3 regions of the Paenibacillus sp. PL2-23 genome follow, and region 3 is predicted to be linked to each of the others. Evidence: riboswitches for the same ligand, from Rfam matches in the RefSeq annotation. Region 3 holds a riboswitch; each other region holds the start of a gene.

Region 1 (9,821 bases), 680 kb from region 3:
CCACAGGGTCAGTTTTTTGACGTTATCCTTCATGCTCCCCATCCTCCAGCGCGAATCGCTAAGCCCGGCGGAGGGCTCTTCTTCGCTCCATTTCATATTGAATTTTGAACACTCCCGCCACCTAAGAGGTGGAGGATTCTTGGGTTGTTGCTCCTCACGGAGCAAAGTCGTAGCGATATTTCCTTTCAAAATATCGTACACCAAGCGATCCCTGCGGTTCCCACAGTTCCTATTTTGTTCATTACTGGGCCATGGCCTTTATGTTTTGTGCCGCATTCCAATCTCGGTCATGTGGTGTTTGGCAGGATGAACATGTCCATTCCCGCACGCTCAAATCTCTCACTTCTGCTTGCTTGTTCCCACAGATGTGACAGGTTTGACTCGTTGGCGCAAAAACCGGTGTTTCTTTGACCGTTCGGCCATACCACTTGGCTTTATAATGCAGTTGTCGGCTCATTTCGCCCCAGGAAGCATCTGCTATGTGTTTGGCGAGGTGTTGTTGTTTCATCATGTTAGCAATGCGTAAGTCCTCGAGACAGATCGTTTGGTTTTCACGGATCCATTTCGTCGTCTGCTTATGCATCGCGTCTAATCGGCTATTTCGAATCCTTTCATGGATGAGGGCGACTTTTCTTTTCGCTTTAGACCAGTTACTTCCGCCTTGTTTCCTTCTTGCAAGGATGCGCTGCCATTTCGTGAGCAGCCGTTCATATCGCAATGTATATCTTGGATTATCCATTGCAGGACCTTCCGAAGGCACGGCAAGATACTTGATACCCACGTCAATGCCAAGTATGCTGTCCGTTAAAGGAAGAGGCTGGATGTCAACCTCGCATACCAACGATACAAACCATTTGCCGCTTGGGGCTAGTCGTACGGTAGCGGATAGGATCCGGCCTTCGATCTCCCTTGACTTGGCATAGGGTACCCAGCCTAGCTTGGGAAGTTGCAGACGGTTTCCCTTCACGGCAATGTTCCCGTTCGTATATCGCGTCGTATAGCTTTGTACGGGATGCTTTCGACTCTTGAAGCGAGGTCGTTCATTTTGCTTGTTGAAGTGGCGCTGATATCCGTCAGCCAAGTTTCGCACAGCTGACTGCAGGGCAATGCTATCCACTTCTTTCAACCAAGACCACTCGCGCTTCATGTCAGGAAGCTGAGATGCACAGGCGTTATAAGACAAACCTTTGCCTGTAGCCTGATAGATCTGACTCCATTTTGATAGGAGGTGGTTGAACACAAAACGGCAGCAACCCAACGTTTTGCGCAGTTGCATGATTTGTACATGACTAGGATAGATCCGAAATTTGAAGGCTTTATGCTGGAGCATCGTCTGATTCGTCACCTCGCTGCAAAAGAGATGAATGTTAACTCATTCCAATTATAGCACAAATGTTCGTGTCTATCCATGAGCAAAATTCCCGATTCATCCCCTGCCTACACTCTCACTTCGTTAGTAAGGTAGCTTAGATGCAGGGGTATTCTCGATGTCTATGATAAATGGTATACTGAAAAGGATGGTTCAAATTTTCAACCGAAACTTTCATTATTCCAACCTGACGTGGAGGGATTGTAACTGAGCCTAATTGAGCTGACTGTTCCACCGCTGCCTCACTACATTATAGGCGGACACACCGTCATGCCTCCGGGACGACGGCATCCCAGCCGGAGAGCAATTGGCGTATTTGATCTCATTGTTGTCATGAAGGGCTGCTTGTATATGGGGGAAGAGGATCGTCATTACGAGGTGCGCGCGGGGCATATGCTCATTCTGAGGCCCGACGCGGAGCATTATCCCACTCAAGCATGTGAAGAGGATACCGAATATTATTGGGCGCACTTCCGCACTCTTGGCGAATGGTCCTATGCGGATTTCCCCCTGACGCCGGCCAGACTCAGCGATTCGGCGGAGCCGATCCCCGCGGCTGAGCAGTTCGCCCCGCGCACATTCGTGAAGCGTCTGCCCCAATTCGCCAAGGCTGCCAGCCTTGCCTTGCTGGAGAGCAAGCTTCCGCAATTGGCGCAGATGAGCATCAACGACCATATCCACGGCGTGCGCTGGAAGCAGCAGCTCGTGTTCCAGGAGGTGATCGACCTGCTCTCCGCCTCCGTCGAAGCCCGTTCACCAACGCCGGCGCTCGCTTGTGCGGAGAGGGCCGCTTCTTACCTGCGGCAGCACTACCGAGAAAACATTACAGCACAATCGCTGGGGGAGAGCATCAACTTCCACCCCGTCTACATCGCCCGCTGCATGAAGCAGGAATTCGGCTGCTCGCCGTTCGACTATCTGCTGCGGTTCCGCATCCAGCAAGCCAAGCTGCTTCTGCTGCAGACGGACTTGTCCGTCTCGCGCGTAGCTGAGGAGGTCGGCTTCAACCAAGCGGCTTACTTCGCGACCTGCTTTTCCCGATTTGAGGGGCTCTCTCCTCGCGAGTACCGCCAGCGGTTTTCCCTTAGTTAAGCCGAGGAAGTGAGGCAGCAGCTTTGGAATGGAAATGCTCACATTACAAAGTTGGCCACAAATGCGATAATGAGCTGCAGAACCTGCAGTTAATTTGAAGCATAATAAGCATTTTCAGGAAATTAACTGCACAACTGCATGTAGAGGATGAGTGGATCAGTCGAGGAGGTTTCCATTAGTTTCACTGCGTGAGTCACCATTTCTGCCAACGCGCCAAAAAAAGCCATCGCCCAGCCTCTATTAGAAGCGCTAAGCGATGGCGTGCGGCCGTTTCTGCAGTTATTCATGTCTCAGGTGCTGAAGCGTGAGGACGATAAGCTGCTCGACGTGGTCGTCGTCCAGTGAATAATAGACGGTTTTGCCGACCTTGCGCCGTTTCACGATTCTCATGTTGCGAAGCAGCCTCAGCTGGTGGGAGATCGCCGACTGCCCCATCTCCAGCACCTCGGTCAGATCATGCACGCACAGCTCCGACTGCAGCAGGGCGTGCAGAATCCGTATGCGCGTGGGGTCTCCCAGCGCCTTGAACAGATCCGCAAGCTCCACGGCTGTATGGTCGTCCACCAGCTTGTCCTTTACGCTGCCAATATCCGCTTCCGTACCGCCGCACGGATCATCACAAGCCGCTGACCGCGTGCCGTTCTCCGTAATCGTCATGACCCATCCCACCAAACCTATCATCGTTAAAGCTCATTATAGCATATTACTCCAAAATGTTATTGCCATTTTCCCGTTACCTGGTTTATAGTGGTGACAGCTAATTAAATATCGTACGGGGGCTGGATGAAGTCTGGCTGAGATTGGGAACTGGTTTCCCTGACCGTTAATCTGAACCAGGTAATGCTGGCGTAGAGAACAAGTCGAATTGAAGCCATTCGTTTATTCTCGAATGGTTTTTTCTATGTCCGGCGCTGTCCTGGTCATCGATCTAGGAGGTGCATGAGGAATTATGCAGCAACAAGCTTCGCAGCAGCTCATTCAACAACTGCAGGCGCTCGCCGAATCCCGTCAAGACGAATTATTCGCCTTGCTGGAGCGGCTGGTCGCCTTCCCCACAGTAAGTCCACCCGCCCGCAACACCGCGGAGGCTCAGCAATATGTAGAGTCCCAGCTCGCGGCATGCGGGTTCGAAACCTCACTCTGGGAGGTCTATCCCGGCGATCCTAATGTAACGGCTGTCAAGTGCGGCTCCCACAGCGCCCAATACAACAGCCTGCTGCTTAACGGCCATATTGACGTTGCCGAGGTCGGCGATCCCTCCGGTTGGAAGCGTGATCCCTTCACGCTGTCTCTGGAGGATGGCCGCCTATACGGCAGAGGCGTATCCGATATGAAGGGCGGACTTGCCGCTCTCTTATTCGTTCTTGGACTGCTGCGGGAGCAAGAGGTCGAGCTCCGTGGAGACCTGCTCTTCCAGTCCGTTATTGGTGAGGAAGCCGGCGAAGCCGGCACTCGGGCTTGCATGGAAAGAGGCTGTGAGGCCGACTTCGCGATTGTGGCCGACACAAGCTCCCTTGCGATTCAGGGGCAGGGCGGCGTTATTACCGGCTGGATTACGATTCAAAGCCCGGAGACGTTCCACGACGGCATGCGCGCCAAGCTCATCCATGCAGGCGGCGGCGTCCAGGGAGCCAGCGCCATCGAGAAGATGATGAAGCTTATTAACGGACTGCAGGAGCTGGAGAGGCATTGGGCCGTGACAAAGTCTTACCCCGGCTTCCCAGCAGGCTCCAACACGATTAACCCCGCCGTCATTGAAGGGGGACGGCATGCCGCCTTTATCGCGGATCGCTGCGCGTTATGGATCACGGTTCACTTCTACCCCGATGAGGATTTCGAAGAGGTTACCCAAGAGATTGAGGACCATCTGCTGCGAGTAGCAGATGGAGACCCATGGCTCCGCAGCCATCCGCCAAGCTTCCGTTGGGGCGGACGCTCCATGCTGGAGGAACGCGGCGAGATATTCCCGTCGCTCGCGCTGGACCGTCATGCGGCAGGCTTGCAGGGGCTCGCCCGCAGCCATGAGGCGCTGGTCGGCGCCGCCCCGGAGATCGGCATGAGCCCTACCGTCACCGATGCCGGATGGATCGCCCGAGCGGGCATTCCAACCGTCATCTACGGTCCCGGCGAGCTGCGCCAAGCCCATGCCGTTAATGAAAGCGCAAGTATGGAGGAGCTTGTCCGGTACGCGCAAGTGATGCTGGCTTTTATTGTGGAGTGGTGTAATACGCCGAAGCCGTCCTCGCCTCAACCAAGCTACTCACAAGAAAGGATGGGATTGTCATGACCTTATTCAGCGAGCGGCTCTATCAAGCCAGCAAGCCGATCTGGGATCGCAGCCACGCGCACCCGTTCCTGACCGAGCTTAGGAATGGTTCGTTAAGCGCTGACCGATTCATCTATTACTTGAAGCAAGATTACGTATACCTCATTGACTATGCCAAGCTGTTCGCGCTTGCAAGCGTCAAATCCCCTGATTTGGAGACGATGCACAAATTCGCGGAGCTGTACCATTCCACTCTGCATGTCGAGATGGAGCTTCACCGCCAATACGCCGAGCGGTTCGGAGTCACCAGGGAGGAGCTGGAGGGGACCAAGGCTGCGCCGACAACCATCACCTACACCAAATACATGCTGGATGTGGCTGCGAGCGGCTCGCTTGCCCAGGTTTTGGCCGCTCTGCTGCCCTGCATGTGGAGCTATCGCGAGATTGGCGTCGCGCTGGCGGCCATTCCAGAAGCGCTGGAGCATCCGCTGTTCCGGGAATGGATTCTGATGTACAGCTCGGAGGAGTTCGGACAGCTGACCGACTGGTGCATCGGACAGATGAACAAGCTGGCCGACGGTCTGCCTGAGCGTGAGCTGGCGCTGCTGGAGGAGCATTTCCTGACGACCTCCCGGCTGGAATATCTGTTCTGGGATATGGCATACCGGCTTGAGGAGTGGCCGGTGTGAGCCACAACGGCCTAGCGCCATGGAAGAAACCTGCCGCGTTAGCCGTGAACGGCCTCGTCTTCCGTTACCCCGGTGATGAGCGGCCGCTGTTCGAGGGATTAAGCTTCGAGCTTCAGGAGAGAGAGTTCGTCAGCCTGCTGGCTGCGAGCGGTCTGGGCAAAACAACGCTGTTCCGTCTCATCTCCGGTCTCCTCCCTGCCGAGCAAGGCTCCATTGGCTTCGGCGCAGAGAGGTTGGACATCGCCGAAGCGGTCAGGCAAGGGAGAATCGGCTACATGCCGCAGCGTGACGGACTGATGCCCTGGCGTACCGTACTGGATAACGCTGCGATCGGACTTGAGCTCAGAGGCGTGGCGCGCCGAGAAGCGCGGCGCAAGGTGCTGGAGCTGCTGCCGGGCATGGGACTTGGCGGGACGGAACGCAAATATCCGCATGAGTTGTCCGGGGGCATGCGCCAGCGCGTATCGTTCCTCCGCTCCCTGCTGGGAGGGGGCGAGCTGCTGCTGCTGGACGAACCGTTTGGTGCGCTGGATGCCATGACGCGCTCCTCCATGCAGGAGTGGCTCTTGCAAACCTGGGAGCAGCATCGCAAGACGGTCTTATTTATTACTCATGATGTGGATGAAGCGCTGCTGCTGTCGGATCGGGTGCTCGTCGCCTCACATGCGCCGGTGGTTTCCTTCCGCGAGCTTCACGTTCCGCTGCCGCGCCCTCGTCATTCATCGCTGGTGCTGGACCCGGCCTTCATCGAGCTCAAGCGGCAGCTGCTTCACTTGTATGAGCAGCGGGATCCGCTTAGCCCGCCCGCCAAGGAGGCGGTGACGCGATGATGATGAAGAAGCTGCTTCCGGCGGCTCGCGCGAATGGACCGCTTCTGCTGTTCGCCGCGCTGCTTGCCGGCTTGTGGGAGCTTGGCCCTCCGCTGGCAGGCATCCCGCATTATGTGATACCTAGACTGTCCGATGTGCTCGCCGCCATCTGGGAGGATCGTCAGCCGCTGCTGCGACACTTCTTCGTTACCTTGTGGGAGGCGGTGCTTGGCCTCGGCCTTTCCACCTTGCTGGGGCTGCTGACGGCCATCTGGATCGATCGGTCCCGTCTGGCCGAGCGCACGCTCTATCCGCTAATCGTCGCTTCCCAGACGATTCCGATTGTTGCGTTGTCACCGATCATGGTGATGTGGTTCGGCTATGAGCTTGGCAGCAAGGTAGCTGTCGTTATCCTGTTCACCTACTTCCCGATTGCGGTGAACACTGCGGCTGGCTTCCGCCGCGCCGATGCAGACACTGGCGATCTGCTTCGGACGATGGGCGCGACTGCAGGACAGCTGTTCCTGAAGTGGAAGCTCCCCTCCGCCATGCCCGGCTTCTTCACGGGCCTGAAGCTTGGGGCCGCGATCAGCGTAGGCGGAGCGACGCTGGGTGAATGGCTTGGCGGCCAGGCGGGAATCGGCATGTATACCAAGCGAGCCTCCCATATGCTGGCCGGCGATGCCGTATTCGGGGGCGTGCTGCTGCTTTCCTTGATGGGCATCGGATTGTTTGCGGCTGTGTTGGCAATCGAACGGCTGCTGCTCGGCCATCGCCGCGCTTAATTCTATGATTTTTGAACCTTAGACCTATAGAAACTGGAGATGAATCATTCATGAAATTCAACAAGCATCCATTATCGTTCCTTCGCACCACTCTGTCGCTGGCCGTCGCAGGCGCGCTGCTGCTCACAGGCTGCTCGGCAGGCTCCAACAAACAAGAGGCCGGCGAGCTTCAGGAGCTGACGCTTCTGCTGGACTGGTACCCCAATGCCGTACACACCTTCCTGTACGCCGCTGAAGAGCAAGGGTACTTCGAGGAGGCCGGGCTGAAGGTCAATCTGCAGACGCCGGCAGGCACCAACGATGCCGTTAAGCTCGTCGCCACAGGCAAAGCGGATCTGGCGCTCAGCTATCAGATGCAGGTTGCGATTTCCCGCTCGGAGGATATCCCGGTCGTATCGCTTGCCGCATTCGTTCGGCATCCGCTTAGCCATGTCCTCGCGCTGAAGTCCAGCGGCATTCAAAGTCCGAAGGAGCTGACCAGCGCGCGAGTCGGTTTTCCCTCCATCCCGCTGAACGAAGCCATTGTAAGCACAATGGTGAAGGCCGACGGCGGAGACGCCTCCTCTCTAGGCCTGCAGGATATTGGATGGGACCTTATCCCGGCTATGACGACCAACAAGGTAGACGCCATCGTTGGCGGCTACATTAATCACGAGAAGCTGCTGCTGGAGAAGGAAGGCGTCGAGCTCGTTTCCTTTGACCCCACACAATACGGCGTGCCAAGCTACTACGAGCTGGTGCTGATCGCAAGCGAGGACGGCGCGGAGGAGAAGCAGGAGCTGTACCGCAAATTCCTGGATGCCGCAGCCAAAGGCCAGCAGTATACAGCGGAGCATCCGGAGGAAGCGCTGGGAGTACTGCTCGATCAGCAAAAAACCGAATACCCGCTCGACGCCGACATCGAGAAGCTGAGCCTAGACATGCTGCTGCCGCTTATGGATGCGGGCGATGAGCCGTTCGGCTCCCAGTCGCTGGAGACCTGGCAGTCGGTTGTGGAATGGCTGCAGGAGCACGGTCAGCTGAAGCAAGAGGTAGACCCGGAGCAAGCGTTCCGGAACTTGTAGGCAAGAAGGGATGCACCCATGAAGGAACGGTATTCAAGACAAATGTTATTCCGTCCGATCGGAGAGGAAGGACAGCTGAAGCTCCAGGGCAGCTCGGTATGCATCATCGGCATGGGCGCGCTGGGCACCGTGCTCGCGAATCATATGGTCAGAGCCGGCGTCGGCTTCGTCCGAATGGTCGACCGGGATTACGTGGAAGCCAGCAACCTGCAGCGACAGCTGCTTTATGATGAAGACGACGTTAGACAAGGCTACCCCAAGGTCATTGCCGCTCAAAAAAAACTGAATCGCATCAACTCCGATGTGCGGATCGACGCTCGCGTCATGGATGTGACCGCCCATACCATCGGGCCGCTGCTGGAAGATATAGACCTTGTGCTGGACGGCACGGATAATTTTCAAACCCGTTTCTTGCTGAATGACGCCTGCTTCCAGCGAGGTATACCGTTTATATACGGAGGCGCCGTCAGCAGCCGAGGCATGAGCGCGGTGCTTGTCCCTGGCGCGACGCCATGCTTCCGCTGCTTCGTGCCATCGGGCGACTCCAGCGGGCAAACCTGTGATATGATCGGCGTTATCTCGCCGATTGTCGATATTGTCGCCTCCTTCCAAGCGGTCGAAGCGCTGAAGTTTCTCGTCGGCGACCATGAAGCACGCAGGGACAGCCTGCTCTCCATTGACGCTTGGGGCAACCGCCTGTTCGAGATGAAGCTCGGCGCGCCCCGCGAGGATTGCCCCTGCTGCCAGTTGAAGCAATACCCCGCGCTTCAGACTGAAGGCGATGAAGCCCTCGCATTATGCGGCAGGGAAACGGTGCAGTTCGCGAGCAAAGGCCCTCTCGATCTGTCCGCTTGGGAGCAGCGCTTGAAGCCGGTTGCGGCAAGCTTGCTGTTGAATGCCTATCTGCTCCGCGCGGAGCTGGGGGACGGGGAGAAGCTTGTTCTCTTCCCTGACGGCCGGGTGCTGGTGCAGGGAACCGACGATTTGACCCGGGCCAAGGTCATCTATGACCGTTATATCGGCAGTTGAGTTGAGCATAGAGAGGAGATGAAGGGCATGAAGGACTTTCAGCTGTACGCCATTACCGGCGAGGTATTCCATCCTGGACGGGAGTTAATTGACGTGATGGAAGAGGCCATCAAGGGCGGCGTCGACATCATTCAGCTGCGCGACAAAACAAGCGGACGCGAGGAGCTGCTGAAGAAGGCTAAGGCGCTTCGGGAGCTGACTCGCCAATACCAAGTTACTTTTATCGTCAATGATCATATTGATATCGCGCTTGAGGTAGACGCCGACGGCGTTCATCTCGGTCAAGGCGATGTGCCTCTTGTGGAGGCGCGAAGACTGGTCGGCGACAAAATAATCGGCATCTCGACGCATGCGATTGAGGAAGCTCTGCTCGCGGAGCAGCAGGGTGCCGATTATATCGGCGTTGGCCCCGTCTTCCCTACGGCAACAAAGGCGGATGTCGTCGATCCCGTAACGGTGGCCTACGTCCGCGAGGTTGCAGAGCGCGTTCGCATTCCCTTTGTGGCGATTGGCGGCATTAAGCTGCATAATGTGGACGAGGTTATCGCCGCCGGCGCTACCCGAATTTGTGCGGTAAGCGAAATTGTGGGCAGCCCCGATGTCAAGGGCACCTGCGAAGCCTTCCTGCGCAAGCTGAATGGAGGGAATGGGACGCCATGAACATCATCATCAACGGCAAGACCGAGAAGCTTGAGAACGTTCGAACGATTGAAGATAT
Region 2 (9,821 bases), 1.1 Mb from region 3:
GGATGATAGCGAATCAGGAGCTGGGAAGCTCCTCGTTCCGCCAGATGACAGCTCACGACGTGTTGATGGAGCTGCTTGGCAGCACGCAGGCAACCAGCATTCCGGGACTTGTCATCGCCGGTCCAGGGGAAGGCACTGATAACGCGGGCATGATGGGGGGGACGACCACGCAGACGAAGGTGCGGCTAAGCGAGCTTGGACTTATCCAGGGAGACAAGCTCGTCGGCTGGCTGGATGATGACCAGAGCAGAGGCACTATGTGGCTGACCGATCATATCGACAAAACCACCGTATCGTTCTCCTGCTCCGATGAAGGGAAGGGCAAGGAAACCTCGTCCGCCAGAATATTGACCGCCTCCACCAGGCTGAAGCCGGAGCCGAGGAACGGCAAGTGGCTCATACGTGCAGACGTCGAGGCAACAGGGATACTCATGGAATACAACTGCCCCGGAGATCTGAGCAAGCCGGCAGAGGTAGAGAAGCTGGAGCGCCGGATTGAGAATGAGATCAAAGCGACGATGCTGGACGGCTGGGAGGCCGTTCGCAAGCAGGGCGTCGACGTGACCGGCTTCGGCACGCTCATTTACCGAAGCTATCCGAAGCAATGGAAGGAAATAAGCGGAAGCTGGCGGGACGTATTCCCTCAGACAGAGGTTGAAGCAACGGTCAAGATGAAGCTGAATTCCACAGGCATGAGCGGTAATAATTTCAAGGATGCGCAGAAGAAAGCAGGGAGCTGACGACGCTTGCGGCCGCGGGGAGGAGGGGAAACATGCAGCAAATAGGCAAAAGCCAGCTGGCCATTCTCATCATGTTGTTTATGATTGGCAGCACGCCGCTATTCGAGCTGGGCATTAAGGCCAAGCAGGATTCGTGGATTGCGATGACCGTTGCGGCGACAGTGGGACTGATTCTGCTGGTCTTGTATATCCGGCTGCAGAAGCGGGCTCCCAGTGTCGGGATCGCGGATTTGTACAAGTTCCACTTCGGCCGATATATTGGCGGAGCCGTGGGAGTGATTCAAGCCATGTGGTTCGCGTATGAATCCATGCGGAACGTGCGCGACTTCGGTGAGCTGACAACGATGGCGCTGCTCGGATTTACGCCGAAATGGATCATTATGCTTATTATATTGCTTGTCAGCGCGTATACGGCGAGCAAGGGCGTCGAGGTATTCGTGCGAGTCGTCCAGCTGCTCCTGCCTGTAGTCGTCATCAGCTACGGATTGCTTATTTTGCTCGTATTCTCCAGCGGTCTGGTGAAGCTTGGGCGGCTCCTGCCGATGATGGAGAACGGTCCCATGCCGATTGTGCAGGCGGTGTTCCCGGATTTGCTCTCGTTCCCCTTCGGACAGATGGTCGTTATGCTGGTGTTCTGGAGTCTGGTCAAGGAGAAGAACCTGATAGGGCCCGCATCGTATAAAGCCTATCTGATCGTATCCGCGTTTCTAGTCGGGATGAATATGCTCATTATGTGTGTGCTGGGACCCCAGCTGTCCGCGCTGACGGCGCTGCCTCTGCTGCAGGTCGTGCAGCTTGTGCGGCTGGCGAACTTCCTGGAGCGGCTTGATATTATTGTAACCTTGCTCCTGTACACCGGCTTATATGTCAAAATAACAACGCTGTTCATCGCCTCCATCTTAACGGTTAACGCGGTAACGGGCATTTCGCAGCGCAGCCTGGTATTCCCGATTGGGGCGTTCATCTATGGCATGAGCTTCCTGGAGCCTAACAATACGTACCACATCTGGATCGGGCTCGACATTACCCTTAAGATTGTGCCCCTGTTCCAGATTGTGCTTCCACTCGCGATGCTTGTTGTTGGCATTCGAAAGCGGTATCGCGCGGAGGCGGCCGAAGGGCTGAGAAGCCTGCAGGCGGAAAAATAAGGCTGGCATTCTGGTCGCAGTCTGCTATAATGGAAACGTTATTGACGAGAATTGCATATTCCGGGGAGCTGGAGGAGCCGGCTGAGAGGGAATGCCACACATTCCGACCCGTATAACCTGATCCGGATAATGCCGGCGTAGGAATCGAAGCTTAGCTTAGCAGCTTGAGACAGCCGACAACACGACGTCTTCCGTATCCGGGGGGCGTTTTTTTTCGTATGAACGGAGAGCCGTCAATGGCACCAACAACTGAACAGACAGGGAGAGGGATGCAGCATGGGAAGCCATACAAAAGGAAAATGGGGTCGTGCGCTGACGACGCTTGCGCTTGCAATGGCAATCGCCGGATGCGGCGGAAATAACGGGAACGAGGGGGCGGCCAGCAAGGAAGGGAATCATTCGGCGGACAAGCCTCTGGAGAAAGTGAAGGTTGTGCTGGACTGGACGCCCAATACGAATCATACGGGCCTGTATGTTGCTCGGGACAAAGGCTTCTTTGAGGAGCAGGGGCTTGAGGTCGAGATTATACAGCCAGGGCAAGAGGGGGCCGACGCGATGGTTGCCGCAGGCAATGCGGAATTCGGCGTCAGCTATCAGGAATCGGTGACGATGGCGCGTATTGCGGAGGTGCCGCTGGTGTCGATCGCGGCGGTCATTCAGCATAATACGTCGGGCTTCGCTTCACCAAAGGAGAAGGGCATCGATTCGCCCAAGAAGTTCGAGGGCATGCGTTATGGCGGCTGGGGCGCTCCGGTGGAGGAAGCGGTCATCGATGCGCTCATGCGCGAGGACGGCGGAGATGTCGGCAAGGTCGACATCATGAGCATAGGCGACAGCGATTTCTTCGCGGCTGTGAAGCGGGATATCGATTTCGCCTGGATCTATTATGCCTGGACGGGTGTAGAGGCGGAGCTGCGCGGGGAAGAGCTGAACATGGTCTACCTCACGGATTACAGCGAGAAGCTGGATTATTATACGCCTGTGCTCGTCACGAGCGAGAAGCTGATCGCCGACAGTCCGGAGCTGGTGAAGGCATTCACGGCGGGCGCTGCCGCAGGCTATCAGTATGCGATTGACCAGCCGGAGGAAGCGGCGGATATACTGATCGCGGCGGAGCCCGATCTGAATCCGGAGCTGGTGAAGGCGAGCCAGAAGTGGCTAAGCCCTCGCTACCAGGACGACGCGGCGCGCTGGGGTGAGCAGAAGCTGAGCGTGTGGGACAGCTACGCGGACTGGATGTTCGAGCGCGGGCTTCTGGAGAAGGAGCTGGACGCGGAGCAAGCGTTCACGAACGAGTTTTTGCCGGAATAACGGCTAACATCAAGCAGAAAGCAGGGATCGTATGGCTAACGCGCTGGTCAGCATTCAGATATTGCCAAGCACGCCGGGGGGAGCCAGTGTGCTTCCTTACGTGGATCGCGCAATCGACATCATAAAGGCATCGGGCGTTCCTTACCGCGTCGCTCCGCTGGAGACGACGATGGAAGGGGAGCTGGCCGAGCTCCTGGCGGTGGTGCAGCGGATGAACGAAGCGATGGCGGAGATGGGCTGCGCCTCCGTCATTTCGCAGATCAAAATTTATTATAACCCGGAGAGCGGCGCCTCGATGGACCGGCTGCTTGAGAAATATCCCGATGGGCAATAAAACGGCGGGCTGGTCCCGCATATGGCCGCCCCTCGTTGTGCTGGCCGCCGTGCTTGGCGTATGGCAAGCGGCGGTCTCCTTCTCCCTGGTGGAGGAGTGGATTGTGCCGTCGCCGGCCGGTGTCGCGCAGGAGGTGCTGAAGCCGAATGTGTGGCCGAGGTTGATTGAGCATGCAGCCGCGACGATTGGACTGGCATTTATCGGCTTTGCGGGGGGATCGGCGGCGGGCTTCGGGCTCGCCGCTTTGCTGCATTTGCTGCCGGGCGCGCGCAGAGGCGTCTATCCGCTGCTTATCCTGTCGCAGAATGTGCCCATCGTCATCCTTGCCCCGATCATGACGATGCTGTTCGGCTACGGCATGCTGCCGAAGGCGCTGCTTGTGATGCTGGTCTGCTTCTTCCCTGTCAGCGTCGCTATGCTGGGCGGCCTGTCCGGGACGGACGAGGGCTTGCGGCGATATATGCAAATGATCGGCAGCGGGAAGTGGACGCTGTTCTGGAGGCTGGAGCTGCCGGGCGCTGCGCTGGGATTGTTCTCAGGGCTGAAGATCGCAGCCTCCTACAGCGTGCTGAGCGCCTCGTTCGCGGAGATGCTGTCGCCGAAGCTGGGCCTTGGGGGCTACATGGTGCTGTCTACCCGGGGATTTATGCCGGAGCGGGCATTCGCTGCCGCCATTCTGATCATCGTGGTCAGCCTGGCGCTGTTCGGGCTGGTCGCGCTGGCGGAGAAGCTGGTGATCCGCTGGCGGCCGGCGAAGGAAGAGGTGAAGCCGAATGCTTGAGGTGCGGAACGTAAGCAAGACATTTGCAGATAAACGCGGTGAGCAGGAGGTGCTGCACCATGTGTCGCTTCGCGTCGCGGAAGGCGAATTTGTCTCCATCATCGGTCCTTCGGGCAGCGGCAAGACGACGCTGTTCAGCATCATCGGGGGACTTGCGAGACCATCGTCCGGCGAAGTGCATATCGGCGGCAGAGAAACGACGGGCGAGACCGGCCATGTGGCGTATATGCCTCAGCAGGCGTCGCTGCTCCCATGGCGAACCGTCATAGGCAATATTGAGCTGTCTCTCTCGGTCGCGGGCGTGTCGAGGAAGGAGGCGCGAGCGCGTGCTGGGGAATGGCTGAGACGCATCGGCCTCGACTCTTACGCCGACGCGTATCCCCATGTGTTATCGGGCGGGATGAGGCAGCGCGTGTCGTTCTTGAGAGCGCTGCTGTCGCCTCAGCCCCTCATGCTGCTCGACGAGCCGTTCGGCGCGCTGGACGCGCTTACCCGGGGACAGATGCAGAAGTGGCTACTCTCGTTGTGGGAGCAGAATAGGAGGTCGGTGTTGCTGGTTACGCACAGCATCGAAGAGGCGCTGTATTTGTCCGATCGCATACTGGTGCTGTCCTCGTCTCCGGCAGAGATCGTGGATGAGATAGCTGTTCCGTTCGAGCGTCCGCGCCGGGAGGAGCTGTGGGAGGACGCGCGGTTCATGGAGCTGAGGGGAAGGCTGTTACGGCGTTTGCAAGGGGCGGAGGGAGAGGAGTCGCGGCATGACTGACAGGCTAAGCTATATCGATGCGCATATTCATGCCGAGCTGTATGAGGATGCGGAGCAGGAGCGGCTGCTTGAAGCGGCGTTCCGCGAAGGCGTACAGGCGGTGGTCGCCGTCTCGATGCACTTGGCGTCCTGCAAGCGGACCGCAGCGCTAGCAGCTCGTTACCCGGGCCAGGTACTGCCGGCATACGGCTTTCATCCCGAGCAGGAGCCGCCTTCGGAGGAGGAGCGAGAGAGGCTGTTGGCTTGGATACGCCATAGACATGCTTCGGGAGAGCCGTTCGCGATTGGAGAGGTTGGGCTGCCCTATTATATGCGGACGGAGCGGCAGGCGAAGGGAGAGGCGTTCGATGAAGCGCGTCATCTGAAGCTGCTGGAGGCTTTCGTGAGGCTGGCTGCGGAGCTGAATCGTCCCATCGTGCTCCATGCCGTATATGAGGACGCGGATAAGGCCTGTGAGCTGCTGTGCAAGCATGGCGTAAAGCGGGCGCACTTTCATTGGTTCAAGGGAAGCGCCGAGACGACAAGCCGAATGGCGCAAGCGGGCTATTTCATCTCCGTTACGCCGGACATCGTATACGAGGAGGAAATTGCCGAGCTGGCGCGGCGCTATCCGCTGGAGCTGATGATGGTGGAGACGGACGGGCCTTGGCCGTTCGACGGACCGTTCGAAGGCATGCCCACAAGGCCGCAGATGGTGAAGGCGGCAGCGGAGCGGCTGGCGGAGATCAAAGGCATTCCGGTTGCAGAGGCGGCTTCAGCCCTGCTGCGCAATACGAAATTATTTTATAACCTATAGCATCCACCCAAGCGGCCTTTCGTCCACATAGACGGAAGGCCGTTTCCTTCTGCGTCTGCGCCGCATATAACGGAAGTATGGAGGAGTGCGTACAACCCATCCAAGAGAGGAGCTGGGCTTATGGCGAAGCTGACGAGAGAGCAATTTATTGCGGCGATAGCGCCAGCGGTTATTTTGGTACGACAAGAGGGCTCACCGATTTTCCCTTCCGTGCGCATCGCGCAGAGCATCCTGGAGACGGGCGGCGTGATTCATGCGTGGAACAACCTGGGTGGCATTAAGGTGGGGACTGGCGTTCGGAACGCGTATTGGCAAGGGCAGGCGGTTGTTAAGGGCACGTGGGAGTATGTCGATAATCGGGCGGTTGAGACGCAATCGGCCTTCCGGGCGTACAGAAGCATTTACCACTTCTATAAGGATCAGGAGCTGTTCCTTGGCACATCCAGATATCATCGCGTTCGTGCGGCGAAGACACCGGAGAGTCAGGCTCAGATGTTCCAGGCAAGCGGCTACGCTACGGATCCCGCCTATGCCGACAAGCTGATTAGGCTTATCCGGCAATACGGCTTAACAAGGTACGACGAGCTTGGCGAGCGGCAGGAGAAACCGCCAGCGTTCCAGACGAACGCGATGGTTCCTATCATTCACCAGGGACAGGTGCTCGCGGGCGGCTATTTGAAGGAAGGCGTGACATGGATACCCGCCCGGCGAATCGGAGAGGCGCTCGGCGCCAAAATCGGGTGGACGGGAACCCAGGTAACGGCGAACGGACAAGAGCTGGAGACGACCCTGTCCCAATCCACCGGCTATGTGAAGGTGCGGGATTTGGCAGAGGTGCTGTCGCTTGGCGTGAGCTGGGACAGTGAGGCGAAAGCCGTCTTCCTGGAGTAGCTGTGCCCTTTCCGCCCTGTGCGGAATAGGATGGAAGCATAACGGCTCAGGGAAGGGGGAGCAGAGGGGATGTACACCTATGTTGTGGACTACATTCCAAAGTCAACAAAAAACAATCGCCGTCCCGGCATCGCCATGAGTGCCACGACGATTACGATTCACAATACAGCCAATCCGAGAAGCACTGCCCGCAATGAGCGCAATTGGTTAACCAATACGGCGAATAACGGCACCGCGTCATTCCATATTGTCATCGACGAGCGCGAGGCGATCGAATGTATACCGCTTAACGAGGTGGCCTGGCATGCGGGTGACGGCAGCTCCGCAGGCAGCGGCAACCGGACCTCGATCGGCATCGAAATCACGGAGAGCGGCAATTACGACGCGACCTTGGACAATGCTTCCACATTAGTCGCTTCCATGCTGAAGGATCGGGGCTGGGGGACGGATCGGCTGCGCAGGCATTATGACTGGAGCGGCAAAAACTGTCCTCGTCTCATGAATGAGGATGGCGACTGGAGCGGCTGGGAAGCATTTGTCGCCTCCGTCGATACGAAGCTGGACGACGATGGAGGAGGGGAAGAGCCTATGCTAACGCCAGAGGATGCCAACAAAATAATCCGCTTTCTAAGCGCCGGATACTTTGCGACGGACTCGGAGGATGCGCGCGAGGAGTTCAACCGGCTGGCCAATGAGCTGCGCCGTGTCAGCGGGCAGACTCCGGAGCCGGGCTAAAGGAAGGTCTGGCGATGTGGGGCTGCATAGGTCCGCAAACCGTAACGGTTTGCGGGCTTTTTGTTTTTTTTGAACAATAATGCTTGCAACCTATAGGAGCTTCATGGTGTATTAGAGTGAAAGCTTGAAATATAAGGAGGCTGACGGGATGAATCAGGTATTATGTCCATGGTGCGGAGAAGAAGTGGTGCTGAGCGGAACGATCTGTCCGTCTTGCAGACACGAGGTGCTGCCGGAGCATCTGGAAGGCGGCGGCCCCGAGGAGCGGGGCGATGATGCTGAAGTGGATGAAAGGGAGCAGCGCCAGGGGATCGAGGAACGTCTGACGGAGAGCTATGTCTGCGGAAAATGTGGTCATGATGCGTGTATGGTAAATGAGGTGGCAATGACGGGCACGGGACTCAGCAAGCTAATGGACATTCAGTACCACCACTACCTGTTTGTCTCGTGCCTTCGCTGCGGCGGAGTTGACATTTTCGATCCCAATGTGCTGGAGAAAAGCCGGAGAGGGAGCTTTGGGAGCGGGTTGGATGTATTGTTTTAGGCGGACAAGGACAGGTTGTTTATGTGTTAATGAAAGGCGGAAACGACAAGAGTAGTACCGAGTCATAGAATATCGGACAGTAAGGCCAGCCCCGGAATGTGATATCCGAAGCTGGCCCACCCAAGGACGGCAAAGCCGTCTACAATGGATTCGCACCTAAAAATAAATCTGTCGGTCCCGTTCCTCCTTCAGGATCTCGACAGCTTCGCGGAAGCGCAAGGAGTGGATGATTTCACGCTCGCGGAGAAACTTCAGGCTGTCCTGAAGGTCTACATCGTCCGTCATGTCGATGAGCCACTGATAGGTGGCGCGGGCCTTCTCCTCGGCGGCAATGTCCTCGTAGAGGTCGGCGATAGGGTCGCCCTTCGCCTGGATATAGCTCGCCGTCCACGGCACGCCGGCGGCGTTCGAATAGAACAGCGCGCTGTCATGGCTGGCGTAATGCGGACCTAGCCCGGCCGCGATCATCTGATCCGGAGTAGCGTCCTTGGTCAGCTTGTAGACCATCGTAGCGATCATCTCAAGGTGGGCGAACTCCTCGGTTCCGATATCCGTCAGCAGTCCGATGACCTTGTCTGGAATCGTATATCGCTGATTCAAGTAACGCAGCGCTGCGGCCAGCTCGCCGTCGGCTCCACCGTATTGCTCCATCAGAAACTTGGCCATTAAGGGATCGCATTTGCTCACCTTAACGGGGTACTGCAGCTTCTTCTCGTAAGTCCACATCGGCTCGCGTTCCTCGCTTTCTCCGTCAAGTTTTCGCCTGCCTACAGCGGCGCGCTAAGCTAACCTTACACTTGCCAGGGCCAAGGAGCTTCCTTCCATTGAAACGGAGCCTTGGAGAGGCTGTGACCGAAGTTCATAAGCGGTCCGTATTGGGCTTCATATTGCGCGGCTATACGATGGCGGAGCTCGCAGAACTGATTGTACTGCGCGATTGCAGCTTCGTCATCGGGATGCGTATCCAGGTACAAGTTAAGCTCCACCAGCACAAAATCGACAGACTGAAGGTCATGCAGCAGCTTGTAATAAGCTTCATCGAGCTGATGAGCCATCATGATTCACCTTCTTTCTGACGATTAGGGTTCGGGTAGGGAGCGTAAAGCGCTGGCCACAACGTGCCGTATTTCAACGCTTCATAAGGCGAGAACTGCTGCCAATTGGGAGGCTGAAAGGTAATGAACAGCTGTGGCGGGACGTTGTAGCTTTTTTCTCGAATGGGCGGGCAAGGGTCGAATGGTCCCACAAAAGGCTGATAGGTGCGAAACTGAGGATTGGGGTTCATGAGGTCGCCCTCCTTCCATAATGTTCCTTGTGGCAATATATGAAGGAGGGGTTGGCCGATATGCGATAGATAATAGTATTTCCTTGCCGGCCGGTATGCTATATTTAAGGGAAATTACCCAGGCGGAGACGAGAGGAAAGCTTTATGAAAATAACAATTACGGATATTGCGCGCGCAGCGGGTGTAGCCAAATCGACCGTATCCAAGGTGTTGAATGATTCTCCCACGATCTCGGCGGACACGAAAGCGCGGGTGCGGCAAATTATGAAGGACATGAACTACACGCCAAGCAGTATGGCGACTCGGCTAGCGAAGCAAAAAACATACAATATCGGCTTGCTGATCGACATGTCTCAGGAGCAGGCGTATTTGAACCCTCACTTCTATAATATAATGGTAGGGATTGAAAGCGTTATCGGTCCTCGGCAATATGATCTGACAGTCGTTAACGTCAACGCCGGCGATGCTCACGAGGAACGCCATTATATGA
Region 3 (9,821 bases):
AGCTCCTTCGCCAAGGATCTGCCCGTCATTTCAAGAGAGCAGATGAGCGAAGCCGTCAAGACGCTGCTGGATACTCGAGATCAAGAGGTTTGGATGCTCTTCGGCACACTTCCGTTCTACCAGTGCAGCGACAATGCGGAGGAGCGGGCGCTGCTTAAGAGGCTTTCGCAAGAGCGCAATGTGACAGTGAGGAATGATCCCGACGGACGCAACCGGCTGAATGTCAACTTGTTCACGGGCGACGTATTCGTAACGGATTTCTCTGATGTGCCGGCGTTCGGCAACATTGCGGACTCCAGTCTGGACGAGCTGTTCAATCGCTGGCTGGAGCATCCGCTGGCCCAAAGCGTTAATTGCCATTGCCCGGCGGCATCGTGCTGCGGTCCCAATCTGCTGGTCAAAGATATGTATTACAAGGAAGAGAATTTTCTCATGCGCAGCGCGAAATTAGAATAGAATCTGGGAGAGGAGGGAAACCGCATGTCCATTCGCACGATCGTGATGATTGCCGTTGGCCTGCTGTTGATTTATCTGTCATTCACAGTTGGAGCTCCGTTCCTGCTGGCCCTTGTCGTGGCCATCTTCCTGGAGCCTCTGAACGGTATGCTAATGAGGCGCTTCAAGCTGAACAGGCTCGTCGCGGCTATTATATCCAGCACGCTGTTCACCGTTCTGCTTATAGGCTTAATTGTGCTGCTAGGCATCAAAATAGTGGCCGAGCTGATCGCGTACCTGCAGAAGGTTCCGCAATATTTTGAAAACGCAAGCGAAATCGTCGACCAGCTCCTGGTGGATGCTCGGGGCTTGTACCAGAATCTTCCGCCTGACGCTATCGAGACACTGGAGGGCTACCTCCTGAAGCTCACCGGCACCATCACGACAATGGTGGGCAAGCTGTCAAGCTCTGTCGTGTCGTTCGCCTCTTCGCTCCCTGGCGTCTTCATCTTTTTTATCGTGTTCCTGGTCGCTGTCTATATGTTCAGCTTCAGCCTCCATACGATGAAGGCCTCGGTGCTGTCATTGTTCGATGAATCGTCTCGTCCGCAGGTGGATCAGATGCTGAATAACTTGCGCCGATCCATATTCGGCTTCCTTCGCTCGCAGATTATTTTAAGCGCCATGACCTACGTAATTTCCCTTGCGGGCTTGCTTATCCTGGATATCAAATATCCCATGGCGATTGCCCTGCTCATTATTATCGTGGACATTATGCCGATACTGGGCACGGGGTCGGTGCTGGTGCCTTGGGCGGCTTATCTGATTCTGACAGGTGATGTATATACAGGCATCGGACTCGTTATTCTGTTCCTGTTCATTACCGTATTCCGCCGTATCGTTGAGCCCAAAATATTGGGGGATTCTGTTGGAATCGGGGCTTTGTCGGCCCTTATCAGCCTATACGTGGGCTTCAAGCTGGTGGGCGTCATCGGCGTATTTATCGGACCGCTCATCGTCATTATTTATATGGCGGCCAGACAGGCGGGATTGTTCCAGCAGAAGATCAAGCTATAGGCTGGCACGGTATCGTTCACATAAAAAGTTGTATGACAGGTTGACAATAGCTGCCAGACAATCGTATATTGTAACAAGGAAATCCACTAGGGGCGCCGAAAGGCTGAGATAAAGCGATTGCTTTGGTCCCTTTGAACCTGATCTGGGTCATGCCAGCGTAGGAAAGTGGGAATACAGCTTTGCGAGCGCAAGCCGTTGTTATCGTTCCATCGGTGACGCGCAGGCTCGTCGCAGCTAGCGGCTGGCGGTATGCCTTGCCGTTAGTATAGTCTGCATGGGTGAGCCTTCTTGCCAAGCTGAAACTTTCTTATAGGTCTGAGTATGCCTCCAGGTGGAATTCCAATTCCATTTTAGGAGGTTTTTTTGTTATGCAAACAACACCAATCTCAGGAAGCCGCAAGAAGTACGTGCAAGGCTCGAAGCCCTGCATTCAAGTGCCTGTAAGGGAGATTGAGCTGAGCCCTAGTACGGGCAGGGATGGGCAGGAGAAGCCGAATGAGCCTATCCTCGTATATGATTCCAGCGGTCCCTATACCGACCCCTCTTATGTCGCCGATGTTCGCGCAGGTCTGCCGAAGCTTAGGGAAGGCTGGATTATGGAACGCGGAGACGTGGAAGCGTATGAGGGCCGGGAGGTGAAGCCTGAGGATAACGGCTTTACGACCGCCGAGAGAGCCCGTGAGAGAGGGGCGGAGCTTTTCCCGAACGTGAACAGCCGGCCGCTGCGCGCCAAAAAGGGGGGTAACGTCACCCAGCTTCATTACGCGCGGCAGGGCATCATTACGCCGGAGATGGAGTTTATTGCGATAAGGGAGGGCATGTCGCCCGAATTTGTCAGGGATGAAGTAGCCAGGGGACGAGCGATCATACCGGCGAACATCAATCACCCTGAATGCGAGCCTATGATTATCGGCAGAGGGTTTCATGTGAAGATTAACGCCAATATTGGCAACTCCGCGGTTGCCTCCTCCATCGAGGAGGAGGTAGAGAAGATGACATGGGCGACTCGCTGGGGAGCCGACACGATTATGGACTTGTCCACGGGCAAAAACATTCATACGACGCGGGAGTGGATCGTGCGCAATTCACCGGTGCCCGTAGGCACTGTACCGATCTATCAGGCGCTGGAGAAGGTGAACGGCAAAGCGGAGGATCTGAGCTGGGAGGTGTTCCGCGATACGCTGATTGAGCAGGCGGAACAGGGGGTTGATTATTTTACCATTCATGCCGGTGTGCTGCTGCGGTACATTCCGCTAACGGCGGCGCGCGTGACGGGCATCGTCTCCAGGGGCGGTTCCATAATGGCTGCTTGGTGCCTTGCGCATCATAAGGAAAATTTCCTGTATACCCATTTCGAGGAGATCTGCCTCATTATGAAGCAATATGACGTGTCATTCTCGCTCGGCGACGGCCTTCGTCCCGGCTCCATCGCGGACGCCAATGATGAGGCGCAGTTCGCGGAGCTGGAGACGCTGGGAGAGCTGACCAAAATCGCTTGGAAGCATGATGTGCAGGTCATGATCGAAGGTCCGGGACATGTGCCGATGCATCTGATTCAGGAGAACATGACACGTCAGCTGGAAGTATGCGACGAGGCGCCATTCTATACGCTGGGCCCGCTGACCACGGACATTGCTCCGGGCTATGATCATATTACTTCCGCGATTGGCGCGGCGATGATCGGCTGGTTCGGAACGGCGATGCTCTGTTATGTGACCCCTAAGGAGCATCTGGGGTTGCCGAATAAGGAGGATGTGAAGGAGGGCGTGATCACATACAAGATAGCGGCGCATGCGGCGGATCTGGCGAAGGGGCATCCCCGAGCGAAGGAGAGAGACGACGCCTTGTCCAAGGCTCGCTTCGAGTTCCGCTGGCGCGATCAATTCCATCTGTCGCTGGATCCCGAGCGGGCGATGGCTTACCATGACGAAACACTGCCGGCGGAGGCGGCCAAGTCGGCGCATTTCTGCTCCATGTGCGGTCCGAAGTTTTGCAGCATGAGGATTACGCAGGATATTCGTGATTATGCGGCGCGCAGCGGACTCGAGACCTCCGAAGCTATCGAAGCCGGCATGAAGGAGAAGGCGGAAGCGTTCAAGGCGGCGGGCAGTGAAATGTATACATAGACAGACCCTTGGCGCGGGCAGCTGTCCAATCCCTCCCTTATTCCACTCATATACTATCAGGACGAAGAATGAGAGGATCTGAATACTGGGAGGATTGCACATGATTGCACATATTCCGAACGAGAGCCTGCTGGGCAAGGATGAAATCATATCCCGCCTGAGGAACGCGCTCGTCGAGAAGAAGCCCTATTGTCTCGTACGCATTGGTGACGGGGAAAACTTTGTATTGTCGCAGGATTCCGTATATTCAATGGAGCAGACACTGAAGCAGCTGTGGGTGCAGGAGGCGAACAAAGGCAGGAAGGGCATCAGGCTGCCCAACCTTCCATTCCGGGATCAGCTGGTGACAGCCATTCGCGAAGCCGATATCGTAGGCATTTTGGCTCAAAATGATAATGTAATCCGGGCCCATCCCAATCACAAGCGGGCGCTGACAAACCGGATATTCCAGCATTTTGCCCTGGAGCCCAAGGCCGTCTGCAATGCGATTGTGAACCGGGAGCTGGTCCAATATCAGCCCTTCTGGAGCATGCTTGCGGAGCAAGGCGCTCGTGTTGTCCTGGTATCCCGCTGGGCGGGAGGAACGAAGCAGCGGCTTATTAAACCTCCCTTCAACCTGACCATCCCGTTCACGCTGCCGTTCGAGCGCAACGGAATGATGGAGGATACGCTGAGAGTGCTCGAGGAACGGAAGGACGAATACGATATGGTGCTCGCCTCCTGCGGCGTCAATGCCGTCGTGCTGGCCCATCAGGTAGCGGTACGTATGGGGAAAGTCGGAGTGGACTTCGGCATCGGCTCACAAATCATCTCCTATATGAAATCATAAATGGATTCTAAAGGATACAGCTATGCGCGCGGCAATCGCACGCACAAGCTGTATCCTTCTTTGTTGGCTAAGCTAAAGGGACCAGCGCATAATGACGCCGGCTTGCGTCAGTCCGCCGCCGAAGCCATAGAGCAGCAGCGTGTCGCCGCTCTGTACGCGGCCGTCCTTGACCGCGTCATCCAGAGCAAGAGGGATGGATGCTGCTGAGGTGTTGCCGTAGCGCGAGATACTGGACAAGGCTTGCTCCGGACGAAAGCCAGTTCTCTCGCACAAAGCGTCGATAATGCGTTGATTGGCATTATGCGGCACGAACCAGTTGAGCTGCTCCGCGTCCATGCCGCTGCCCGCCATCAGCTTGCGTATGCCCTCCGACACGTGGCTGACGGCCCAGCGGTAAACCTCACGCCCGTTCTGCACAATCTTCCCATGATCCAGCAGCTCATGCTCATCGATGCGATTCGCACTGTTGCTCAAATAAACATGGTGCCCGCCGGAGCCGTCCGTGTCGGAATAGGACGCCAGCATACAGCCTCCGCCTCCGCTCGAAGCTCGCTCCAGCAGCATGGCTCCCGCGCCGTCTCCGAACAATATACATGTCGTGCGGTCCGTATAGTCGGTCACTGTGGTCAACGCATCGACGCCGACAATTAATATTTTGCGGTAAATACCCGTCAGCAGCAGAGCATTGCCAAGCTGAAGCGCGGCAGTGAAGCCGGCGCAGGCGGCCTGCAGATCGACGGCGCCGCAGCCGCTAATGCCGAAGCGGGATTGAATGCGGGCAGCCATACTTGGGAATACGGTATCAGGAGTGGAGGTTGCGACAATAATATAATCGACATCGTCTAATGGAATCCCGTACCGCTCGGTCATGTTGTGCACGGCGCCGACGACAAGGTCAAAGGCACCTTCTCCTTGCGATAAGGCTCTGCGTTCACGAATGCCCGTTCTCTGGACGATCCACTCATCGCTTGTGTCCACCAGCTTCTCCAAATCGGAGTTCGTGATGATGTGCCCGGGGACATAAGTGCCAATTGCGGTTACGCACGCGTTCGATTGCAGGGTAGTTGTCATGAAACGGCTCACCTCGCTCTAATTGTTAGCACCAGGTACTAATACTTGATACTAATATAAGATGCCGGCGGCAAAAAGTCAATGCAGCCGAAAGCCGAATAGCGAGTATGCAAACTGCAAAATATATAGAGGATCAGGCCCAATATCGAAGCGCGGCGCACGGCGCGAGGCTTTGAAGGCTGGAAGCGACGACACGAGGAGGTAAGGAAAGCCTATGCGTAAACAGTTAGCGGCGCTGTCCGCCAGCGTGCTGATCGGCACGATGCTTGGCGGCTGCAGCGAATACCAAGGCGATCTCGGCAATAAAAATATTCGGATGAATGAGGTCCGGATGGACAGCTTCGGCAATGTGATTCGGGACAAGCGGTTCGCGCATGATAACGAAAACGAAAAAAATCGGGTGCGAGGCAGCCAGCAAACCAATAATAACGTAATCGGGTCTCATCAGAATTATCGTCTGGAATTGAGCGAGCAAATCGCCAACCGTATTCAGGATATAGACGGCGTAAAGGTCTCGTATGTGATGCTGGCCGATAAAAATGCGTATGTCGCGGTATCTCTGCAGGACGAATTGCCTCAAGGGGACGCCAGAATAATGAGCCGAACCCAAATGGGGATGATGGATCATGACAACCGGGACGAGCGCAAACGCATGAGCGCCATGTCCACGGGAGAAGAGCATTTGACTGCCCAACTGAAGGGGCAGATCGCTTCGGTGGTCAAGCAGTCCCATCCACAGATTGCCAATATTTACATCTCCGCCAATCCCGATTTCGTCATGCGAATGGGCAGCTATATGAATGACAGCGCGCATGGATACCCCGTGCAAAATTATATTATGGAGTTTAACGCGATGGTGGAGCGCATCTTCCCGGTAGGGCAGCCAGACGCGACCGGAGACGGCCTGATGAAGTCCACAAGCGTTAAGCGCAGACATCGCCTGCTGGAATAGAATATGAAGTACGAAGGCAAGAGGCTGATCGCCAATTAGGCGGTCAGCCTCTTTGCGCGGGAAACGCTCATTCGTCCATTCCATTTCTACCATTTCGTCATATGGTAATTCTAGCTAATTGAAAACCTGGCTGGAAAGAAGGCGAGAGACTACGAGATGGTTGAAAGTATGAATGAACAACAAGACGGGTTAATACCGGATGGACAGCATGTGAAGACGGTTGCGATTCTTGGCTTAGGTTATGTTGGTCTTCCACTGGCGCTCCTGTTCATCTCCAGAGGCTTCCGCGTTCTGGGCATCGATCCCGATATGGGCAAAATTCAAAAGCTTCAGCGGGGGATCAGCTACATTCACGAAATCTCCAATACGAGCATACAGGAAGCCATGGGAACCGAGCGCTTCCTCCCGACCAGCCAGCACGGAGCTATTCAAGCGGCAGAAGCGATCATCATCTGCGTGCCGACACCGCTCACAACATACGGCACGCCGGATCTCAGCTATTTGACAATCGCCGCGACCCAGATCAGCCATCGTCTCCAGAGGGGACAGCTGGTCGTGCTGGAAAGCTCGACCTACCCCGGCACGACTCGCGAGGTACTGCTGCCGCTTCTGGAACGATCGGGCCTGAAGGCGGGCGACGGGTTCTATCTGGCTTATTCTCCGGAGCGCGTGGATCCCGGCAATCGCCATTTCCCTCTAGAGCGTATACCCAAAATCGTCAGCGGCACAACGTCGGATTGCCTGGACCGTGTCCAGTCGCTGTATGGCGAGGTGTTCCCGAGCGTTCATCCCGTATCCAGCACGGATGCAGCGGAGATGGCCAAAATTCTCGAAAACGCCTATCGGCTCGTCAATATTTCATTTATTAATGAAATGGCGATGCTCAGCGACGAGCTGAATCTGGACATATGGGAGGTCATCGACGCCGCGGGAACGAAGCCTTTCGGCTTTATGCCCTTCTATCCCGGACCTGGAATTGGAGGCCACTGCATTCCTGTAGATCCTTCCTATTTGCTATGGAAGGTGAAGCAGCATGGACTGACCTCTGAGTTTATTAGCATGTCCAACGCTGTGAACCACAGGATGCCCCTCTATATCGTCCAGCAGCTGAAAAAAGCGATGGCACAAGGCTCGCTGTCTGACCGCAATGTGCTTGTATATGGAGCTGCGTATAAGCCCGACATCGCCGATTGCCGGGAATCCGCTTCGCTTGATTTGATGAAGCTGCTGCAGCTGGAGGGGGCGAATGTGTTCTATCACGACCCCTATATTCCTCAGCTGAAGCTGGGCGAGGACCAGCTGGCAAGCGTAGAGCTGACGCCAGAGCGGGTCGCAGGAATGGACGTCGTGATCATCGCCACACATCATAGCGCTCTGCCCCTTGATATGCTGGCTGCTCATGCGCCGTTCATCTATGATACCCGGAATGTGACAAGGCATCTGGCGGGCCATGGCAATTGGATGAGGCTCGGAGCTGGCCGTGGCGGCCGTTCTCTTCCGTAAGAGGAGTATGGAATATAGATACAGGGAGGGCTGAGCGTGAGCAGGGTAGTCGTATTAGGCGCTGGCGGCATGGCGGGGCATATGCTTGTGCAGTATTTGACCGAGCGGGGCCATGACGTAACGGCTGTAAAGAGGCGAGGAACGGACTCTCCTCTGAACACGAGGCAGGTGCATTTGGATTTGCGGGACCATGACAGGCTGCTAGCCGCGCTGAGCCAGCTCCGGCCAGATACCGTTGTGAATGCGGCCGGCATACTGAACGACGCGGCGGCGGAGCGGGCGGAGGAGGCGAGGCTTATTAACAGCCTTCTCCCGCATCGTCTGGCGGAGTGGGGGGATAAGCTGGGCTATCGGCTTATTCATATTAGCACGGATTGCGTATTTTCGGGGCAGGACGGACCCTACAACGAGACGGCTGAGCCTGATGGCACCTCCGCGTATGCCGTGTCCAAAAGCTTGGGAGAAGTGATGCAAGCGGGACATCTTACGATCCGGACATCCATTATCGGACCCGAACTCAAGCGGGACGGTATCGGCCTCTTCCATTGGTTTATGATGCAGGAGGGCAAGCTCAGCGGCTATTCCAGGGTCTACTGGAATGGCGTTACGACGCTAGAGCTCGCCTCCTTCGTAGATCGTATGCTGGCCAATCCGCTTGACGGCATCGTTCATCTCTCTGCCAGCGAGAGGGTGTCCAAGCATGAGCTGCTGATGCTGTTCAGGGAGGCGTTCCGGAACGGGCATCATGTCGACATAGAGCCCTGCGACAAGCTTCAGCACGACAAAAGCCTGCTCAATACGAGAAGCGATATGGCCCCTTATCCTGTGCCTGATTATCCGGAGATGCTGAGGCGTTTGGCGGAGTGGATGAAGGACCATGAGGAGCTGTACGCACAATACCGGCTGGATGGCATCGCGGGCAAAGCTTCTGATCGGAGGAGCCTAGATTGAAAATATGCAAGCTGATTCGAAGGCATTCCTTTCTTGACGCCAGAGTGTTCCGGAAGCAGGCCAGAAGCTTGGCGGCGCTTGGGCATGAGGTTTATCTTCTGGCGCCCCGATACAATGGGGTGCTGCTGAATGTGAACAAGGCTCCGCTGAAGGATAAGCAATACGAAGCTCCTTCATTCTTGCTGGATCAGGTTACGGTCATGCCGTACACGGCCAAGAGCTATTCTTCAGACCTGCAGAAGGCGAAAGCCGAAAAGGCCATGCTGCGCAGCCTGCAGCAGCTGTCGTTGCCGTATCAGCTGGATGGCTTGCTCGTGAAGGCAAGGGATGCGGGAGCCGACGTCTATCATGCCCATGAGCCGGAAACGCTGTACGAAGCGGTGCAGGCCAAGCGCTATTGGCGCGAGCAGGGGAGACCGGTCAGCGTAATATTCGACGCCCATGAGCTGGAGAAGGATACACCCTTGCTGCGAGAGCTGATGAAGGAGACCGATCGGCTCATTACGGTATCGGATCACATCGCCTCCCTATATGCCGCACGGTATCCGCAGGTGCCTGTTGTCGTTATTTATAATTCGCCGAAGCGGCTTGAGCGGCTGGCAGAGCCGGATATCTCGTCTCCTTTTACTATGGAGCGGCCTATGATCATCGGTTATGAAGGCATGGTGAAAAGGGAGAAGGGCGATCCAGCTCGCATGATTGGCATTCTGGACAGCTTGTCTCAGGCGGGTCTGCATGTACGGTTCAAAATATTGGGACAAGGCCAGCACGCCTCCAGGGCGGAGCGGGCGCTCATCGATAACCGCCTTCGTTCACACCCTCTCATCGACTATGCTTGGGTCGACTATGAGAGGCTCGGCGAACAATGGAGCAGCGT

The links. Region 3 has a riboswitch for thiamine pyrophosphate ahead of thiC (phosphomethylpyrimidine synthase ThiC). Riboswitches for the same ligand answer to the same signal wherever they lie in the genome.
Region 1: it holds a riboswitch for thiamine pyrophosphate, as region 3 does, so the genes downstream of both, AB1S56_RS06420 (acetylornithine deacetylase) here and thiC (phosphomethylpyrimidine synthase ThiC) in region 3, are expected to answer to the same signal.
Region 2: it holds a riboswitch for thiamine pyrophosphate, as region 3 does, so the genes downstream of both, AB1S56_RS14360 (ABC transporter substrate-binding protein) here and thiC (phosphomethylpyrimidine synthase ThiC) in region 3, are expected to answer to the same signal.

What each region holds. Positions count from the first base shown of each region.
Region 1 covers NZ_CP162129.1:1,514,091-1,523,911, reverse strand. Annotated here, with positions in the region: gene AB1S56_RS06440 (MATE family efflux transporter) at 1-33, opposite strand, end outside; gene tnpB (IS200/IS605 family element RNA-guided endonuclease TnpB) at 242-1,330, opposite strand; gene AB1S56_RS06430 (helix-turn-helix domain-containing protein) at 1,640-2,461, shown strand; gene AB1S56_RS06425 (metalloregulator ArsR/SmtB family transcription factor) at 2,741-3,142, opposite strand; TPP riboswitch at 3,224-3,333, shown strand; gene AB1S56_RS06420 (acetylornithine deacetylase) at 3,411-4,748, shown strand; gene tenA (thiaminase II) at 4,745-5,416, shown strand; gene AB1S56_RS06410 (ABC transporter ATP-binding protein) at 5,413-6,246, shown strand; gene AB1S56_RS06405 (ABC transporter permease) at 6,243-7,010, shown strand; gene AB1S56_RS06400 (ABC transporter substrate-binding protein) at 7,061-8,074, shown strand; gene AB1S56_RS06395 (ThiF family adenylyltransferase) at 8,093-9,103, shown strand; gene thiE (thiamine phosphate synthase) at 9,131-9,763, shown strand; gene thiS (sulfur carrier protein ThiS) at 9,760-9,821, shown strand, end outside.
Region 2 covers NZ_CP162129.1:3,277,122-3,286,942, reverse strand. Annotated here, with positions in the region: gene AB1S56_RS14370 (Ger(x)C family spore germination protein) at 1-740, shown strand, start outside; gene AB1S56_RS14365 (endospore germination permease) at 773-1,888, shown strand; TPP riboswitch at 1,940-2,051, shown strand; gene AB1S56_RS14360 (ABC transporter substrate-binding protein) at 2,165-3,199, shown strand; gene AB1S56_RS14355 (MTH1187 family thiamine-binding protein) at 3,231-3,533, shown strand; gene AB1S56_RS14350 (ABC transporter permease) at 3,523-4,314, shown strand; gene AB1S56_RS14345 (ABC transporter ATP-binding protein) at 4,307-5,080, shown strand; gene AB1S56_RS14340 (TatD family hydrolase) at 5,073-5,876, shown strand; gene AB1S56_RS14335 (glucosaminidase domain-containing protein) at 5,997-6,767, shown strand; gene AB1S56_RS14330 (N-acetylmuramoyl-L-alanine amidase) at 6,837-7,502, shown strand; gene AB1S56_RS14325 (zinc ribbon domain-containing protein) at 7,651-8,046, shown strand; gene AB1S56_RS14320 (manganese catalase family protein) at 8,203-8,772, opposite strand; gene AB1S56_RS14315 (spore coat protein CotJB) at 8,838-9,101, opposite strand; gene AB1S56_RS14310 (spore coat associated protein CotJA) at 9,101-9,331, opposite strand; gene AB1S56_RS14305 (LacI family DNA-binding transcriptional regulator) at 9,476-9,821, shown strand, end outside.
Region 3 covers NZ_CP162129.1:2,192,650-2,202,470, forward strand. Annotated here, with positions in the region: gene yfkAB (radical SAM/CxCxxxxC motif protein YfkAB) at 1-456, shown strand, start outside; gene ytvI (sporulation integral membrane protein YtvI) at 481-1,512, shown strand; TPP riboswitch at 1,591-1,693, shown strand; gene thiC (phosphomethylpyrimidine synthase ThiC) at 1,881-3,638, shown strand; gene AB1S56_RS09120 (GT-D fold domain-containing glycosyltransferase) at 3,739-4,467, shown strand; gene AB1S56_RS09125 (ketoacyl-ACP synthase III) at 4,540-5,538, opposite strand; gene AB1S56_RS09130 (YhcN/YlaJ family sporulation lipoprotein) at 5,753-6,490, shown strand; gene AB1S56_RS09135 (nucleotide sugar dehydrogenase) at 6,659-7,993, shown strand; gene AB1S56_RS09140 (SDR family oxidoreductase) at 8,030-8,944, shown strand; gene AB1S56_RS09145 (glycosyltransferase) at 8,941-9,821, shown strand, end outside.